2 regions of the Streptomyces sp. NPDC014861 genome follow, and region 1 is predicted to be linked to the other one. Evidence: riboswitches for the same ligand, from Rfam matches in the RefSeq annotation. Region 1 holds a riboswitch; the other holds the start of a gene.
What was found. Region 1 has a riboswitch for glycine ahead of gcvT (glycine cleavage system aminomethyltransferase GcvT). Riboswitches for the same ligand answer to the same signal wherever they lie in the genome.

Region 1 (7,299 bases):
TGAGGGAGCCGGAGACGGAGGCCACGTCGATCCAGCCGCCGCGCTTGCGGGCGGCGATGTAGCCGAGCGGGATGCCCACGACGGTGGCGATGAGCATGGCCGCGAGGCTGAGTTCGACCGTGGCGGGGAAGCGGAGGACGAACTCGTCCCAGACGGGCTGGCCGGTCTGCACCGAGGTGCCCAGGTCGAGGTCGAGGAGCCGCTTGAGGAAGCGTCCGTACTGGACGTAGAGCGGCTGGTCGAGGCCCAGCGCGCGGTTGATGCGCGCCACGTCGGCTTCGGTCGCCCGCTCGCCCAGGATCGCTGAGGCGGGTCCGCCGGGCAGTCGGTTCAGCCAGATGAAGAGCAGAACCGACAGGCCGAGCAGGGTGGGTATGAGCTGGAGAAGTCGTCGTACGACGAGTCGCAACACCCCGCGTGCCCCTTTCTTGCGTGTGGAGGGTGGATGCGCGGACGCCCGGCCACGGCAGGAGCGCGTGACCGGGCGGACCGCTTACGGGGGTGTTACTTGAAGGAGACCTCGGCGAAGTTCTCCTGCGTCAGCGGGGAGACCTTCGGCGGGACCACGTTCTTGCCGAACGCGATGGCCGGCGGGGACGAGGTCAGCGGGAGACCCGGCAGGTACTCCATGATCGCCTCGTTGGCGGCCTTGTAGAGGTCCGTGCGCTTGGTCGGGTCGCCCTGGAGCGAGCCGGCCTTCACCGCGTTGAAGACCTTGTCGTCCTTGAAGCCCCACTGCTTGTCGTACCCGGCGAACCAGGTGCCGATGAAGTTGTAGCCGTCGTTGAAGTCACCGGTCCAGCCGAGCATGTGGAGGGCGCAGCCGCCCTTCTCCACGGCGTCGACGTAGTCCGGGTTCCACTTCTTCGGCTTCGGGGTGACCTTGATGCCGGCCTTCTCGAGGTCAGCCTTGACCAGCTCGAAGATGTCCTGCGGGGCGGGCATGTACGGGCGGGTGACCTCGGTCGGGTAGCAGAAGTCGACCGCGAGGTTGCTCGCGCCGGCGCCGGCGAGGAGCTGCTTGGCCTTGGCGGTGTCGAACGCGTACTTCTTCACGTTCTCCGAGTAGCCGGCGACCGTGTCGGGCATGAACTGGGTCGCGACCTTGCCGCCCTCGGGCAGCTGGGTCTTGACGATGTTCTCGCGGTCGACGGCGTGCGCGATGGCCTGGCGGACCTCGGGCTTCTTCAGCGCCGGGTTGGCCTCCTGCGTCATGCCGAGGTAGAGCAGGTTGAAGACGTCGCGGGTCGGGACCTGGAAGCCCGCGCCCTCGAGGGTCTTGATGTCGGCGGGGGCGACGAGGTCGTAGCCGTCGATGTCGCCGGCCTGGAGCGCCTGGCGGCGGCCGTCCTCGGTGTCGATCGTGCGGAAGACCAGGTTCTTCACCTTGGCCTTCTCGCCCCAGTAGTCGTCGAAGCGCTCCAGGGCGACTTCCTTGTTGCCCTTGTTCCACTTCGTGATCTTGTACGGGCCGGTGCCGGCGACCGTGCCGGCCTCCTGGCTGTACTTGGGGTACGTGATGGCGTCGCCGGCCTCGGTGACCTGCTGCTTCGCGTACTCCGCGATCGCCTTGGGCGAGTGGATCGCGAGGGCGTTCAGGGAGAAGCCGCCGGGCAGGTTCGCGGAGGGCTCGAAGACCTCGATGACGGCGGTGGCGTCGTCCTTGACCGTGCAGGACTTGTAGTTCGCCTTGGGCGTCTCCTTGTCCTCGTTGGCCTTGAAGCCGCCCATGATGGTCTGCCAGTAGTACGAGACCGCGCTCGACTGGTAGGTGCCCTTCCAGTTGAACCAGTAGTCGTAGTTGGCGCAGACCGCCTTCGCGTCGAAGGCCTCGCCGTCGTGGAACTTCACGCCCTTGCGGAGGTTGAAGGTCCAGACGGTGCCCTCGGGGTTGCTCGACCACTTCTCGGCGAGCCCGCCCACCAGCTGGCTGCCGCCGGGCTCGTGCTCCAGGAGCGCCTCGAAGGCCTGCCGGGTGACCCGGAAGGTCTCGCCGTCGCTCGCGAGGGCCGGGTCGAGGGAGGCCGGGTCTCCCGGGGCGCCGAACACGAAGGTGTCCTTGGCCCCGCCCTTGTCCCCCTCCTTCCGCTCGCTCGCACAGCCCGTGGCGATGAGGCCGACCGCGATGGCCGCCGTCAGAGCCCGGGTCGACCGGGAATTGAGTATGCGCATGGGTCCACCCCTGGGTCGCCATGTGTGGTCTTGACCGGCCGAACGCTACTGGCGAGTGACGCGGCAGAGAACAGTCCGCATAGCGGTGATACCAACCTGAGACCCGGACACTCACCAAAACGGTCCGATGCCGGACATCGACGGCTGGAGCGGTCCCAAGTAGACGCAAAACCCCGCCCTGGCAAGCAATTTCGGCCAGAGCGGGGCGTGCGGGCGGGGCGGGCGTCAGCGGTGCCGCGCGGGCGGGTATCCGTATCCCGGACGGTGGGATCCCGCATGCTGGGACGGTGAGCCGTGGGCCTCGCGGTCGTAGAAGGGCCGGGCGTGGGCCTTCAGCCAGAGCGCCACCGGGTCGTACGCGTCGGAGAGCGCGACCGTCGAGACGGGCAGGCCCTCGGGCACGGCGCCGATCGACTGGCGCATCATCGCCCGCACCTCGTCCACCGCCGCCGACGAACCGTCGTACAGGTCGAGGCCGATGACCAGGTACGGGGTGCCGAGGGCGGGCTGGACCCAGCCGCGGCGGAGCGAGCGGACGGCGGGCGTCCGGTGCGCGTTCTGGGTGAGCTGGGCGTAGAACTGCGGGATCTCCAGCGCGGGTTCGGAGACCCGCAGCGGTCCCGCGGGCATCCGGTCGAGGCCGGTGGCGATCCGGCGCAGGTCGACCCAGGGGATGCCGACGCCGCCGCCGGGGGCGTGCGGATTCAGCCAGACGCCCCAGCGCTCCGGGTAGAGGGCGCGGGCGATCTCGCGGCCCGTGACGCACTCGTGGGAGCGGTTCCAGCCGGACGCGGAGAGTTCGCCGGGCGAGGTGACGCAGGGGGCGTAGCCGTACCCGTCGACCTCCATGTTGCCGTACTGGGCCTCCGGCGAGCCCGCCGAGCCCTGCCAGAGCAGCATGTACAACTCGCCGTCGGCCAGGGCGTGCAGCAGTCCCTCGTACGCGTCGTAGCGTCCGGGCGCCACCTGGCGCAGCATGTGCTCGACCTGTCCGGTCGCGCCTGACGCGCTCACCCTGGGTTCCGCCCCTCTGTCTGGTACGGCTCGGTTCGGCCGTTCGGTCGTCTCGGTCGTTCGGTCGGTCCAGCTTAGACAGGGCCGGGGGTCATCCGGCGGTGCGCAGGTAGAAGGGGCGCACCTGTTCCAGCATCCAGTCGCCGACGGGGTCGGCGGCCATGTCCAGCAGGATGAGGTTGACCGGCCAGGCCACCTCGACACGGCCGAGGGCGCGGCCGAGGGCGTCCAGCGGGGCGTTGCGGTCGACGCCGTCCCAGCCGGTGAGCTGGACGCCGATGAAGAGCGCCGGCTCGGTGCCCTCGACGCTGGCGAGGGTGCGGCGGGCGCTGGCGACGACACCGGTGGCCTCGAACTCGGCGGAGGCCGCGGCGAGGAAGTCGACCGGGTCGTCCTGCCAGTCGGGCTCGAAGAGCCGGACCCGGCCGCCGGACGCGGGTCCGTCGAGCGCGGTGCGGCCGACCCGGCAGAGTTCGGCGACGGCGGGCGGGGGCAGCGGGACGCCGACGACGCCGCCGGGGTTCACGGCGATGCCGAGCTGCGGGGGCAGGCCGCGGGCGAAGTCGCGGGCGGGGGCGACGGTGAAGGACATGTGGTCACCGACGCAGGCGAGGAACTGCTCCCGCGAGCTGTAGACGGGGACGTAGGCGGCGCCGCCGATCTCCATCGTGGCGAGGTCCAGGTCGGGGCTGTCGGGACCGCCGCCGTTGGGCAGCGGGACCCAGACGGGGCTCCGGCCGAGCACCTCGATGAGCCGGCCTCCGGCCGCGGGCTCCCCGAGCGCGGCGGCCAGCGCCTCCTCCAGCTCGTTGCCCGGCCACGTCACGTCCACGGTGGTTCCGTCCCCTCCTCGCACGGCCCTGGTCCCGGCCGTCCCGCAGCACCCTAACGCCGCCCCGCCCCGGCCGTGACCAGAAACCCGCACCCGCGGCGGGCGCGGGTCTCAGCCGGCCTCGCGGAAGCCGAGGCGGCGCAGCGCGCCGGCGGCGTCCCGGTCGAGGAGGGTGGCGGAGGCGCAGCCGCGGGGCAGCCGGCCGGACTCGACGGCGGCGACGAGCCGGCCGACGGCCCTGCGGTGCCGGGCGAAGGCGTACGCGGACACCCCCCGGCCCCGCTCGCGCTGGCCGTCCACGGCGGTGGCCGGGTCGACGTCGAGGAGGACCAGGTGGAGGGCGCGGCCGCGGCGGGCGGCGGAGCGGGCGAGCCAGCCGCGGACCCAGGACTGGGTGCCGCAGTCGTGGACGACGACGCCGGCGCCGGAGCGCAGCGCCCGGTACAGCCCGGCGTAGTGCGCGACCCGGACCAGCGGGCGGTAGAGCGCGTACGGCAGCAGGCGGGGCATCCGGGCCTCCCAGCGCTCCCGGGCGTCCTGCGAGTCGATCCCGCGGCCCTCGGCGGCCCGCCGCAGCAGCGTGGACTTGCCGCTGCCGGGCAGTCCGGAGACGACCACGACGTCGCCGGCGGCGAAGGTGAGGGCGCGCGGCCCGCGGCCGCCGCGCTCGCGCAGGTCCCGCACGACGCGCCCGCGCGCGCGGGTCCTGGCGCGGGCCCGCGGAGCGGGTATGGCGGCGTCGGTCGCGAAGACGCCGGTGTGCTGGATCCTCATCGCTGCTCCCCCTGTCGGGTCCCCGGAGGACGTACCGGGAGACCTCACGGAGACCCTTGCCCACGAAGTGTAAAGAAACGGTAATCCGAGACAAGCGATTTGCGGCGCCGACACCGCGTGCGATGATGTGCGCGCCAGGCGCGTGCCGCGCCCTACAACCGCATACCGGCCGCTCGAATCCGCGCGGGAGAGTTCCGGACCGGCCTCGGCCGTCCGGGCGCCGAAGGAGCAAGACCCTCCCTTGAATCTCTCAGGCCCCGTACCGCGTGGATGAGGCAGATCTGAAAAGCGGGACACCTGTCGTGTCCCCACCCAAGGTGCAAGCCGGGGATGCCCCCGGTGAACCTCTCAGGTTCCATGACAGATGGGGAGGAACGTCCTTGCCTGTCATGTTTTCCGCCTTCGGGACCCGGGAGCCACGTCCATCATGAGCACCACCCCCCGTCTGACCGCCCTCGATGCCCTGCATCGTTCGCTGGGCGCGACCATGACCGACTTCGCCGGCTGGGACATGCCGCTCCGGTACGGCAGCGAGCGCGACGAGCACAACGCCGTCCGCACCAGGGCCGGCCTCTTCGACCTCTCCCACATGGGCGAGATCACCGTCACCGGCCCGCAGGCGGTCGACCTGCTCGACTTCGCCCTGGTCGGCAACATCTCCACGGTGGGCAACGGCCGCGCCCGCTACACGATGATCTGCCAGGAGGACGGCGGCATCCTCGACGACCTGATCGTCTACCGCCTGGGCGAGACCGAGTACATGGTCGTCGCCAACGCCTCCAACGCGCAGATCGTCCTGGACGCCCTGGTGGCCCGCTCCGGCGGCTTCGACGCCGAGGTCCGCGACGACCGCGACGCGTACGCCCTGCTCGCCGTGCAGGGCCCGGAGTCCCCCGGCATCCTGAAGCAGCTCACCGACGCCGACCTGGACGGCCTGAAGTACTACGCGGGCCTGCCCGGCACGGTCGCCGGCGTCCCGGCGCTGATCGCCAGGACCGGCTACACCGGCGAGGACGGCTTCGAACTCTTCCTGAAGCCCGAGCACGCCGAGGGCGTGTGGACGGCGCTGACCGAGGCGGGCGCGGGCGTCGGCCTGATCCCGTGCGGCCTCTCCTGCCGCGACACGCTGCGCCTGGAGGCGGGCATGCCGCTCTACGGGCACGAGCTGACCACCTCCCTGACCCCCTTCGACGCCGGTCTCGGCCGCGTCGTGAAGTTCGAGAAGCCGGGCGACTTCGTCGGCCGCAAGGCGCTGGAGGCCGCCGCCGAGCGCGCCGAGACCGCCCCGCCGCGCAAGCTGGTCGGCCTGATCGCCGAGGGCCGCCGCGTCCCGCGCGCCGGCATGGCCGTCGTCGCCGGCGACGAGGTGGTCGGCGAGATCACCTCCGGCGCCCCCTCCCCGACGCTCGGCGAGCCGATCGCGATGGCGTACGTCGACGCCGCGCACGCCGCCCCCGGCACCGAGGGTGTAGGGGTGGACATCCGCGGCACCCACGAGCCGTACAAGGTCGTGGCGCTGCCGTTCTACAAGCGCCAGAAGTAGGCGGGCGCCCGTCCGGGGCCGCCCCGGACGTGACGCATTCGTCTCAGGACACGTCTCACCCCGCAAGACCCCCGTACATCCGCACTCCCCCGATCCAGGAGAATCAGGCCATGAGCAACCCCCAGCAGCTTCGCTACAGCAAGGAGCACGAGTGGCTGTCGGCCGTCGAGGACGGCGTCGCCACGGTCGGCATCACGGAGCACGCGGCCAACGCGCTCGGTGACGTCGTCTACGTGCAGCTCCCCGAGGTCGGCGCGACCGTGACCGCGGGCGAGTCCTGTGGCGAGCTGGAGTCGACGAAGTCCGTCAGCGACCTCTACGCCCCGGTGACGGGCGAGATCGTCGAGGCCAACCAGGACGTCGTCGACGACCCCTCGCTGGTGAACTCCGCCCCCTTCGAGGGCGGCTGGCTGTTCAAGGTACGCATCTCGGGTGAGCCGGACGCGCTGCTCACCGCCGACGAGTACACCGCTTTCACCGCAGGCTGACCGAGACCCCTAGGGATCGCTTCATGTCGCTTCTGAACACTCCCCTCCACGAGCTGGACCCCGACGTCGCCGCCGCCGTCGACGCCGAGCTCGGCCGTCAGCAGTCCACCCTCGAGATGATCGCCTCGGAGAACTTCGCTCCGGTCGCGGTCATGGAGGCCCAGGGCTCCGTCCTCACCAACAAGTACGCCGAGGGTTACCCGGGCCGCCGCTACTACGGTGGCTGCGAGCACGTCGACGTGGCCGAGCAGATCGCGATCGACCGGGTGAAGGAGCTGTTCGGCGCCGAGTACGCCAACGTGCAGCCGCACTCCGGCGCCTCCGCCAACCAGGCCGCCCTCTTCGCGATCGCCCAGCCGGGCGACACGATCCTCGGTCTGGACCTGGCCCACGGCGGCCACCTGACCCACGGCATGCGCCTGAACTTCTCGGGCAAGCAGTTCGAGGTGGTCGCGTACCACGTGGACGAGGCCGGC
Region 2 (7,299 bases), on a different contig from region 1:
TGGTGCCGTGCGCGGAGGACGGGATGAGACAGACGGTGCGCTGCTCGTCGCCGTTGGCGCGGTGGTAGGCGCGGACCGCGAGGAGGCCGGCCAGCTCGCCCTGCGAACCGGCGTTGGGCTGGATCGAGACCTTGTCGTAGCCGGTGACCTCGGCCAGGCGCTCCTCCAGCTCGGTGATGAGCGTGACGTAGCCCTGGGCCTGGTCGATCGGCGCGAAGGGGTGGATCTGGCCGAACTCGGGCCAGGTCACCGGCTCCATCTCGGTGGTCGCGTTCAGCTTCATGGTGCAGGAGCCGAGCGGGATCATGCCGCGGTCGAGCGCGTAGTCGCGGTCCGAGAGGCGGCGCAGGTAGCGCAGCATCGAGGTCTCGGAGCGGTGCGCGTGGAAGACCGGGTGGGTCAGGTACGCGTCGGAGCGCAGCAGTCCGGCCGGGAGGCCGTCCTCGGTGGCGGCGTCCAGGGCCTCCACGTCGGCCTCGACGCCGAAGGCGCCCCAGACGGCGGCGAGCTGGGCGCGGCCGGTGGTCTCGTCGCAGGACATCGAGACGCGGTCGGCGTCCACGCGGTACAGGTTGACGCCGGCCTCGCGGGCGGCGGCGACGACGGCGTCGGCGCGGCCGGGCACGCGGGCGGTGAGCGTGTCGAAGAACGCGCCCTGGGTGAGCTCGACGCCCCCGGCGGTCAGGCCGGAGGCGAGGATCGCCGCGTACCGGTGGGTGCGCTGGGCGATCTGCCGGAGACCGTCGGGACCGTGGTACACGGCGTACATGCCGGCCATGACGGCGAGGAGCACTTGGGCGGTGCAGATGTTGCTGGTGGCCTTCTCGCGGCGGATGTGCTGCTCGCGGGTCTGGAGCGCGAGGCGGTACGCCTTGTTCCCGTCGGCGTCGACGGAGACTCCGACGAGGCGGCCGGGGAGGGAGCGGGCGTGCTTGTCCTGGACGGCCATGTAGCCGGCGTGCGGACCGCCGAAGCCCATCGGCACGCCGAAGCGCTGGGTGGTGCCGACGGCGATGTCGGCGCCGAGCGAGCCGGGCGACACGAGCAGGGTGAGGGCGAGCAGGTCGGCGGCGACGGTCACGATCGCGCCGAGTTCGTGGGCGGCGTCGATCAGCGGCTTGATGTCACGGACGGCGCCGGAGGCACCGGGGTACTGGATCAGGACGCCGAAGACACCGCGCTCGGCGACCTCCGCCGGGATGCCCTCGCCCAGGTCGGCGACGACGACCTCGACGCCGGTCGGCTCGGCGCGGGTCTCGATGACGGCGATGGTCTGCGGCAGGGCGTCGGCGTCGACCAGGAAGACGCCGTTCTTGACCTTGCCGACGCGGCGGGAGAGCGACATGGCCTCGGCGGCCGCGGTGCCCTCGTCGAGCAGGGAGGCGCCGGAGGTGGGCAGACCGGTCAGGTCGGCGACCATCGTCTGGAAGTTGAGCAGCGCCTCCAGGCGGCCCTGCGAGATCTCCGGCTGGTAGGGCGTGTACGCCGTGTACCAGGCCGGGTTCTCCATGACGTTGCGCAGGACGACCGGCGGGGTGAAGGTGCCGTGGTAGCCGAGGCCGATCATCGGGGCGAGGACCTCGTTGCGGTCGGCGAGCCGGCGCAGCTCGGCCAGGACCTCGGCCTCGGTGCGGGCGCCGGGGAGGTCCAGCGCCTCGGCGTTCTTGATGACGTCCGGCACCGCGGCGGCGGTCAGCTCGTCGAGGGAGCCGTAGCCGACCTGGGCGAGCATCTTGGCCCGCGCCTCGGCGTCGGGTCCGATGTGCCGCTGCTCGAAGGGGATGCCCTGCTCGAGCTCGGAGAGCGGGGTGCGGTTGGCGGTCATGATGCGGGGGCCTCCTGGTCGTCACGACCTGCGAGGGGCACCACGGCGCGGGTGCCCGGACGGCCTCCCCCTCTGTCATCTCAACCTGAGAGCTTCACCGGCACGCCCGTGGGCACGCCGGCTTTCACCGTCGGTGAGAGCGGATGCCGTCGGACTCCCGCCCTGCTTTCCAGAGTGACCTCGCCCGCGCGGTACCGGGTGCCTGAGAGATTCCGGGGAGGATTTGCTCCTTCGGCGCCCCCGGAAACCTTCTCCGGAGGACTCTCCCGCACGGTGTCGACAGCCACAGCCAGCCTACCAGCGCGCTTGTCGCCCCCATCGCTCAAGTGGCCGACATCTCGGATGTGCACTTTCGTAGGGGTGTGGAGCAGTTGCGACCAGTTGGAGGGACCGTGCAGACCGACATCGATCCGCGCAGCCTGATCGGCCGCAAGGCGTACGACCGGAACGGGCACAAGATCGGAACCGTGGACGAGGTGTACCTGGACGACGCGACCGGCGTACCCGAGTGGGCCGCCGTCCGCACCGGGCTGTTCAGCCGGGACGCCTTCGTCCCGCTGGAGCCCAGCGAGCTGGCCGACGACGGCCTGCACATCCCGTTCGAGCGTTCCCTGATCAAGGACGCGCCGGACTTCGGCGTGGGCCGCCACCTCTCCCCCGAGCAGGAGCTCCAGCTCTACCGCCACTACGAGCTGGCGCTCCCGCCCGCACCGGAGGCGATCCCCGACTTCGGCCGCCTCGCCGGCCAGGACGACGCCGCCTAGCCGCGCCCCTCCCCCGCCACCACCGGACAAGCCCTCGGGCCGCCCCCAGCCGGTCCGCCCGGCTCGGGGCTCGGGGCTCGGGCCGATGTCGAGCCGAGGTCGAGCGGGACACGAGCCGAGGTCCAGCCGAATCGGGCCGAGGTCGGCTCGGCCCGCACGCGGACCGCTCGGACCGGACGGCTGCCCGCCCACCCGGCCGAACTCGGGCCGGCTGCCCCGGTCCCCACGCCCCCGCCGAGGACCGAACGGCCCCCACAACCTCCCGAGCACCGCGCAGGACCCCCGCCCGGCCGCACACCCTCATCGGGCCCCTCACACCGGCCCGGGCCGGTACCGCCCGTACCCGAGCGAACCCGCCGGACGCCTCCCCAGCGTCCGCCTCACCAGGTCACCCGGTCACCCGGTGACCGGTCACCCGCCCAACGGCGCGACCCTGGCGGCGCCCTCCGCCCCCGTCGCCCCGCCGGGCACCAGCGGCAGCGGATCGGACGGTTCCAGCTCCGGGTCGTCCACCGCGAAGGTCCGCACCCGCCCCGGCACGGTGCTGCCGGGCTCCTCGAAACGGACGGTGACCCGCCCGAGCCCGCTGCCCTGCACCCAGCCGGCACCCAGCACCGCGTGCCGTACGTCGTTCCCCGGCGCCCACCGGCGTTCGACGGCCTCCGCCGCCGTCCCCGGCACGGACACGGCCTCCACCGCTCCCTCCTCCCCGGCCCCCGCCGGCCCGGCGGCTCCCCCGACCACCGCGCTCCCGATCTCCGCCTCTGCCCCGGCGCCGGCCTCGGCCACGGCCTCCGCCGCCGCTCCCGCTCCCGCTTCGGCCTCCGCCTCCGCCTGGGCGAACAGGTCCTCCTGCGTGTAGTCGGCGAGCCCGCTCACCCCGACCCCCAGCAGCCGCACCCCACCCGTGGTGTCGACCAGTTCGAGCAGCCGCTCCGCCGCCTCCCGCACCACCAGGGGATCGTCCGTCGGCCCCCGCAGGGTCTCGGACCGGGTCAGCGTCGAGAAGTCGAAGCGGCGCACCTTCAGGACGATCGTCCGCCCCGAGTGTCCCGACCCCCGCAGTCGCGCCACGCACCGCTCGGCCAGCCGCTCCACCTCCAGCCGGATCCGCAGCCGGTCGTGCAGGTCGATGTCGAAGGTGTCCTCGACCGAGACCGATTTGGCGTCCCGCTCGGCCACCACGGGCCGGTCGTCGTGCCCGAGCGCCATCCGGTACAGCGAGGCCCCGTGGGACCGCCCCAGGATCCGCACGAGTTCGTCCTCCCCCGCCTCCACCAGGTCGGCGACCGTCGTGATCCCGGCCCGCCGCAGATGGTCGCCGGTGGCCGGCCCCACCCCGGGGATGATCCGCACCGACCGGGGCGCGAGCAGCACCCGCTCGGTGCCCGGCTCGTACAGGACCAGCCCGTCAGGCTTCGCCTCCTCCGAGGCGATCTTCGCGAGCATCTTCGACCCGGCGAGCCCCACCGACCCGGTCAGTCCCGTCGTCGCCAGGATCTCGGCCCGCAGCCGCTCCCCCACGGCCCGCGCGCCCGCGCTGTCCTCCGCCAGCCCGCCGGCCTCCAGGTCCACGAACGCCTCGTCGAGGCTGAGCGGCTCCACCAGCGGCGACAGCCGCCCCAGAAGCTCCATGACCTGCCCGCTGATCGCCCGGTAGAAGGCGAAGCGCGGCACGAGATACGCGGCGTTGGGCACGAGCCGCCGCGCCTGTCCCATCGGCATGGCCGAGTGCACCCCGAAGCGCCGCGCCTCGTACGACGCCGTGGCGACCACCCCGCGCGGCCCGAGCCCGCCGACCACGACCGGCTTGCCGCGCAGGCTCGGCTTCGACGCCTGCTCGGCGGCGGCGAAGAAGGCATCCATGTCCAGATGCAGGATCGTGGGGGCGGCTCTCACGTCTCCGATGCTGCCTCACGTCACTGACAATCGCCCGTACGGGCGACAGGACCATACAAACGCCGGGAGCACCCGCGCGGAGGACCGCGCCGGAGACGCACCCGGGGAGGGGACCCGCCGGGACCGGGTCCCGGGAGAGGCCTCAGACGGCCCGGTCGCGCCGCCGCCGGGCCAGTTCGTCCTGCGGGTTGTGCCGGACCAGCGTCTCGCCGGTGTCCACGCGCTCCCCGTGCAGCTGCGACAGCGCCGACTCGACGTCGCGCCAGACGACACCCACCGCGATGCCGAAGACGCCCTGTCCGCCCTGGAGCAGGGAGACCACCTCGTCGGGCGAGGAGCACTCGTAGACGGTCGCCCCGTCGCTCATCAGCGTCATCCGCTCCAGGTCGCGGAAACCGCGGGCGCGCAGGTGCTGCACGGCGGCCCGGATGTTCTGGAGGGCGACGCCCGTGTCGAGGAACCGCTTGACGATCTTCAGGACGACGACGTCGCGGAAGCTGTAGAGCCGCTGCGTCCCGGAGCCGTAAGCGGGCCGCACGCTCGGCTCGACGAGCCCGGTGCGCGCCCAGTAGTCCAACTGGCGGTAGGTGATGCCGGCGGCCGCGCAGGCCGTGGGCCCCCGGTAGCCGATCGCCTCGTCCGCCACTCCGGCGCCCGTCTCCGTCTCGAAGCCGCCCCCACTGCCGTGGTCGAGGTCGCCCGCACTCCCGTGAAGCGGATACGGACCGCTCTCCTCGGACACGCGTCCGAGCGAGCTCCCTGCCGTACCGTCCGCGCTGCTCATCACGCCGACCCTCCGTCCTTGACCTGCCCACTCGAAGGTAGGCAGTCGCTAGGGGTGCGTCAACGATCGCCACACTCGGCACGCCGAGTGATAATCACCCAGAGAGTGGTTTCACGTGCCCCACTCCGGGGAAAGGCTACTCGAATGCGCCGACAGCGCTCTCCGGCCGCCCCGTTCGCGGCCTCATCGAACCGGCGCCCGGGACCGACCGGTCACTGGCTCCCGAAGTCCTCCGGCGAGATCTGGTCGAGGAACTCGCGGAACTTCTCCACCTCGTCCTCCTGCTCGTCGGGGATCGCGATGCCGGCGTCGTCGAGGACACCGTCGCTGCCGAAGATCGGCGAACCGGTCCGCAGGGCCAGGGCTATGGCGTCGGACGGCCGCGCGCTCACCTCCACGCCGCTGGCGAAGACCAGCTCGGCGTAGAACACGCCGTCCCGCAGATCGGTGATGCGCACCTGGGTCAGCTCCTGCCCCACGGCCTCCAGCACGTCCTTGAACAGGTCGTGCGTCAGCGGCCGGGGCGGGGCCATGCCCTGCTGGGCGAAGGCGATCGCGGTCGCCTCGCCGGGTCCGATCCAGATGGGAAGGTACCGGTCGCCTCCCACCTCGCGCAGGAGAACGATCGGCTGGTTGGAGGGCATTTCCACCCGGACACCCACAACGTCGAGCTCGTTCACACAGCAACCCTAGGACGTGCCCGACCGGTTTGGATAGTCGGGCCCCCGCTCAGCACCCCCGCGCCCCCGCACGGGAGGCACGGGAGAGCGTCACTGGAGGCGGATCCCGAGGGCCGTCTGCACCAGCGCGGCGTGCAGCCGCACCGACAGCTGCGCCAGCTCTGCGGCGGTCTCCTCGGCGTGGGCCCTGGTCTGCGGATTGCGGTGCCGGCGCAGCGGCGCCACCACCTGCCCGATCAGCCCGGCCTCCCGGTCCGCGGACGCCTTCACGGCCCGCAGATGCCGGGGTTCGAGCCCGAACCGCCCCAGATCGGCGACGATCCGGGCCACGTTCACGCTCTCCGCGTCGTAGCCGCCGCCCTCGCTCTCGCCGATCAGGCCGTACGACTCCCACTGCACCAGATCGACCTCGGTGACCCCGGCCGCGGCGACCAGCTCGGCCCGGCCCAGGCGCGTGCCGGTCGGACGCTCGGCCGCCTCGGCGTCCGAGGGCACGTCGAGCAGCCCGTCCAGCAGATCACGGCGCCGCCCGGGCGCGGGAAGGGCCACCTGCTCGCCGCGGGCGAGGGCGTCGAGGTGCTCGCGGATGACCTTCAGCGGAAGATAGTGGTCCCGCTGCATCCGCAGGACCGCGGCCAGCCGCTCCACGTCCTGCGGGCTGAACTTCCGGTACCCGGAGGCCGTACGCCGGGGCTCGACGAGCCCCTCGGCCTCCAGGAAGCGGATCTTGGAGATCGTCACTTCGGGGAACTCGTCCCGCAGCTGGTTCAGCACGGTGCCGATACTCACCAGCCGGCCGCCCGCGGTGGCGGTGCCGGAACCGGCACCGCCCGTCGGTGTTCGCACCATGGACCTTTCCTGAGGATCTCCGCCAGGCGTGTGTCAGACGCCTCGCTGGCTCGCGTAGAAGACCAGCCGGTACTTGCCGATCTGCACCTCGTCGCCGTTGTTGAGCACCACGACCGAGTCGATCGGCTCACGGTTGAGGTAGGTGCCGTTGAGGCTGCCGACGTCGGAGACGGTGAACCGTCCGTCCTGGCCCCGGCGGAACTCGACGTGCCTCCGGGAGACCGTGACGTCGTCCAGGAAGATGTCGCTCTGCGGGTGACGGCCGGCCGTCGTCAGCTCGCCGTCCAGGAGGAAGCGGCTGCCCGAGTTCGGACCGCGGCGCACCACCAGGAGCGCCGAGCCCGGCGGCAGCGCCTCGACGGCCGCGAGGGCCTCGGGGGACAGCGCCGGGATCGCGATCTGACCGGTGGTCTCCGCGTCGTACGCCTCCAGACCCGAGATCGAGATCGTCGACGTCGTCTCGGAGGGACGCTCGGCGGCGATCCCGCCCCGCAGCGG

Region 2: another riboswitch for glycine. It lies ahead of gcvP (aminomethyl-transferring glycine dehydrogenase); the one in region 1 lies ahead of gcvT (glycine cleavage system aminomethyltransferase GcvT).

What each region holds. Positions count from the first base shown of each region.
Region 1 is NZ_JBIBWV010000007.1:244,238-251,536, forward strand. Features, by position in the region: gene ACF1BN_RS17460 (ABC transporter permease) at 1-412, opposite strand, end outside; gene ACF1BN_RS17465 (ABC transporter substrate-binding protein) at 505-2,172, opposite strand; gene ACF1BN_RS17470 (enhanced serine sensitivity protein SseB C-terminal domain-containing protein) at 2,398-3,186, opposite strand; gene ACF1BN_RS17475 (enhanced serine sensitivity protein SseB) at 3,278-4,018, opposite strand; gene ACF1BN_RS17480 (AAA family ATPase) at 4,130-4,792, opposite strand; glycine riboswitch at 4,967-5,067, shown strand; gene gcvT (glycine cleavage system aminomethyltransferase GcvT) at 5,220-6,335, shown strand; gene gcvH (glycine cleavage system protein GcvH) at 6,446-6,823, shown strand; gene glyA (serine hydroxymethyltransferase) at 6,847-7,299, shown strand, end outside.
Region 2 is NZ_JBIBWV010000013.1:6,241-13,539, reverse strand. Features, by position in the region: gene gcvP (aminomethyl-transferring glycine dehydrogenase) at 1-1,825, opposite strand, end outside; glycine riboswitch at 2,005-2,104, opposite strand; gene ACF1BN_RS23890 (PRC-barrel domain-containing protein) at 2,218-2,589, shown strand; gene ACF1BN_RS23885 (DNA polymerase IV) at 3,001-4,488, opposite strand; gene ACF1BN_RS23880 (MerR family transcriptional regulator) at 4,631-5,272, opposite strand; gene ACF1BN_RS23875 (bifunctional nuclease family protein) at 5,485-5,952, opposite strand; gene ACF1BN_RS23870 (MerR family transcriptional regulator) at 6,043-6,801, opposite strand; gene ACF1BN_RS23865 (FHA domain-containing protein) at 6,835-7,299, opposite strand, start outside.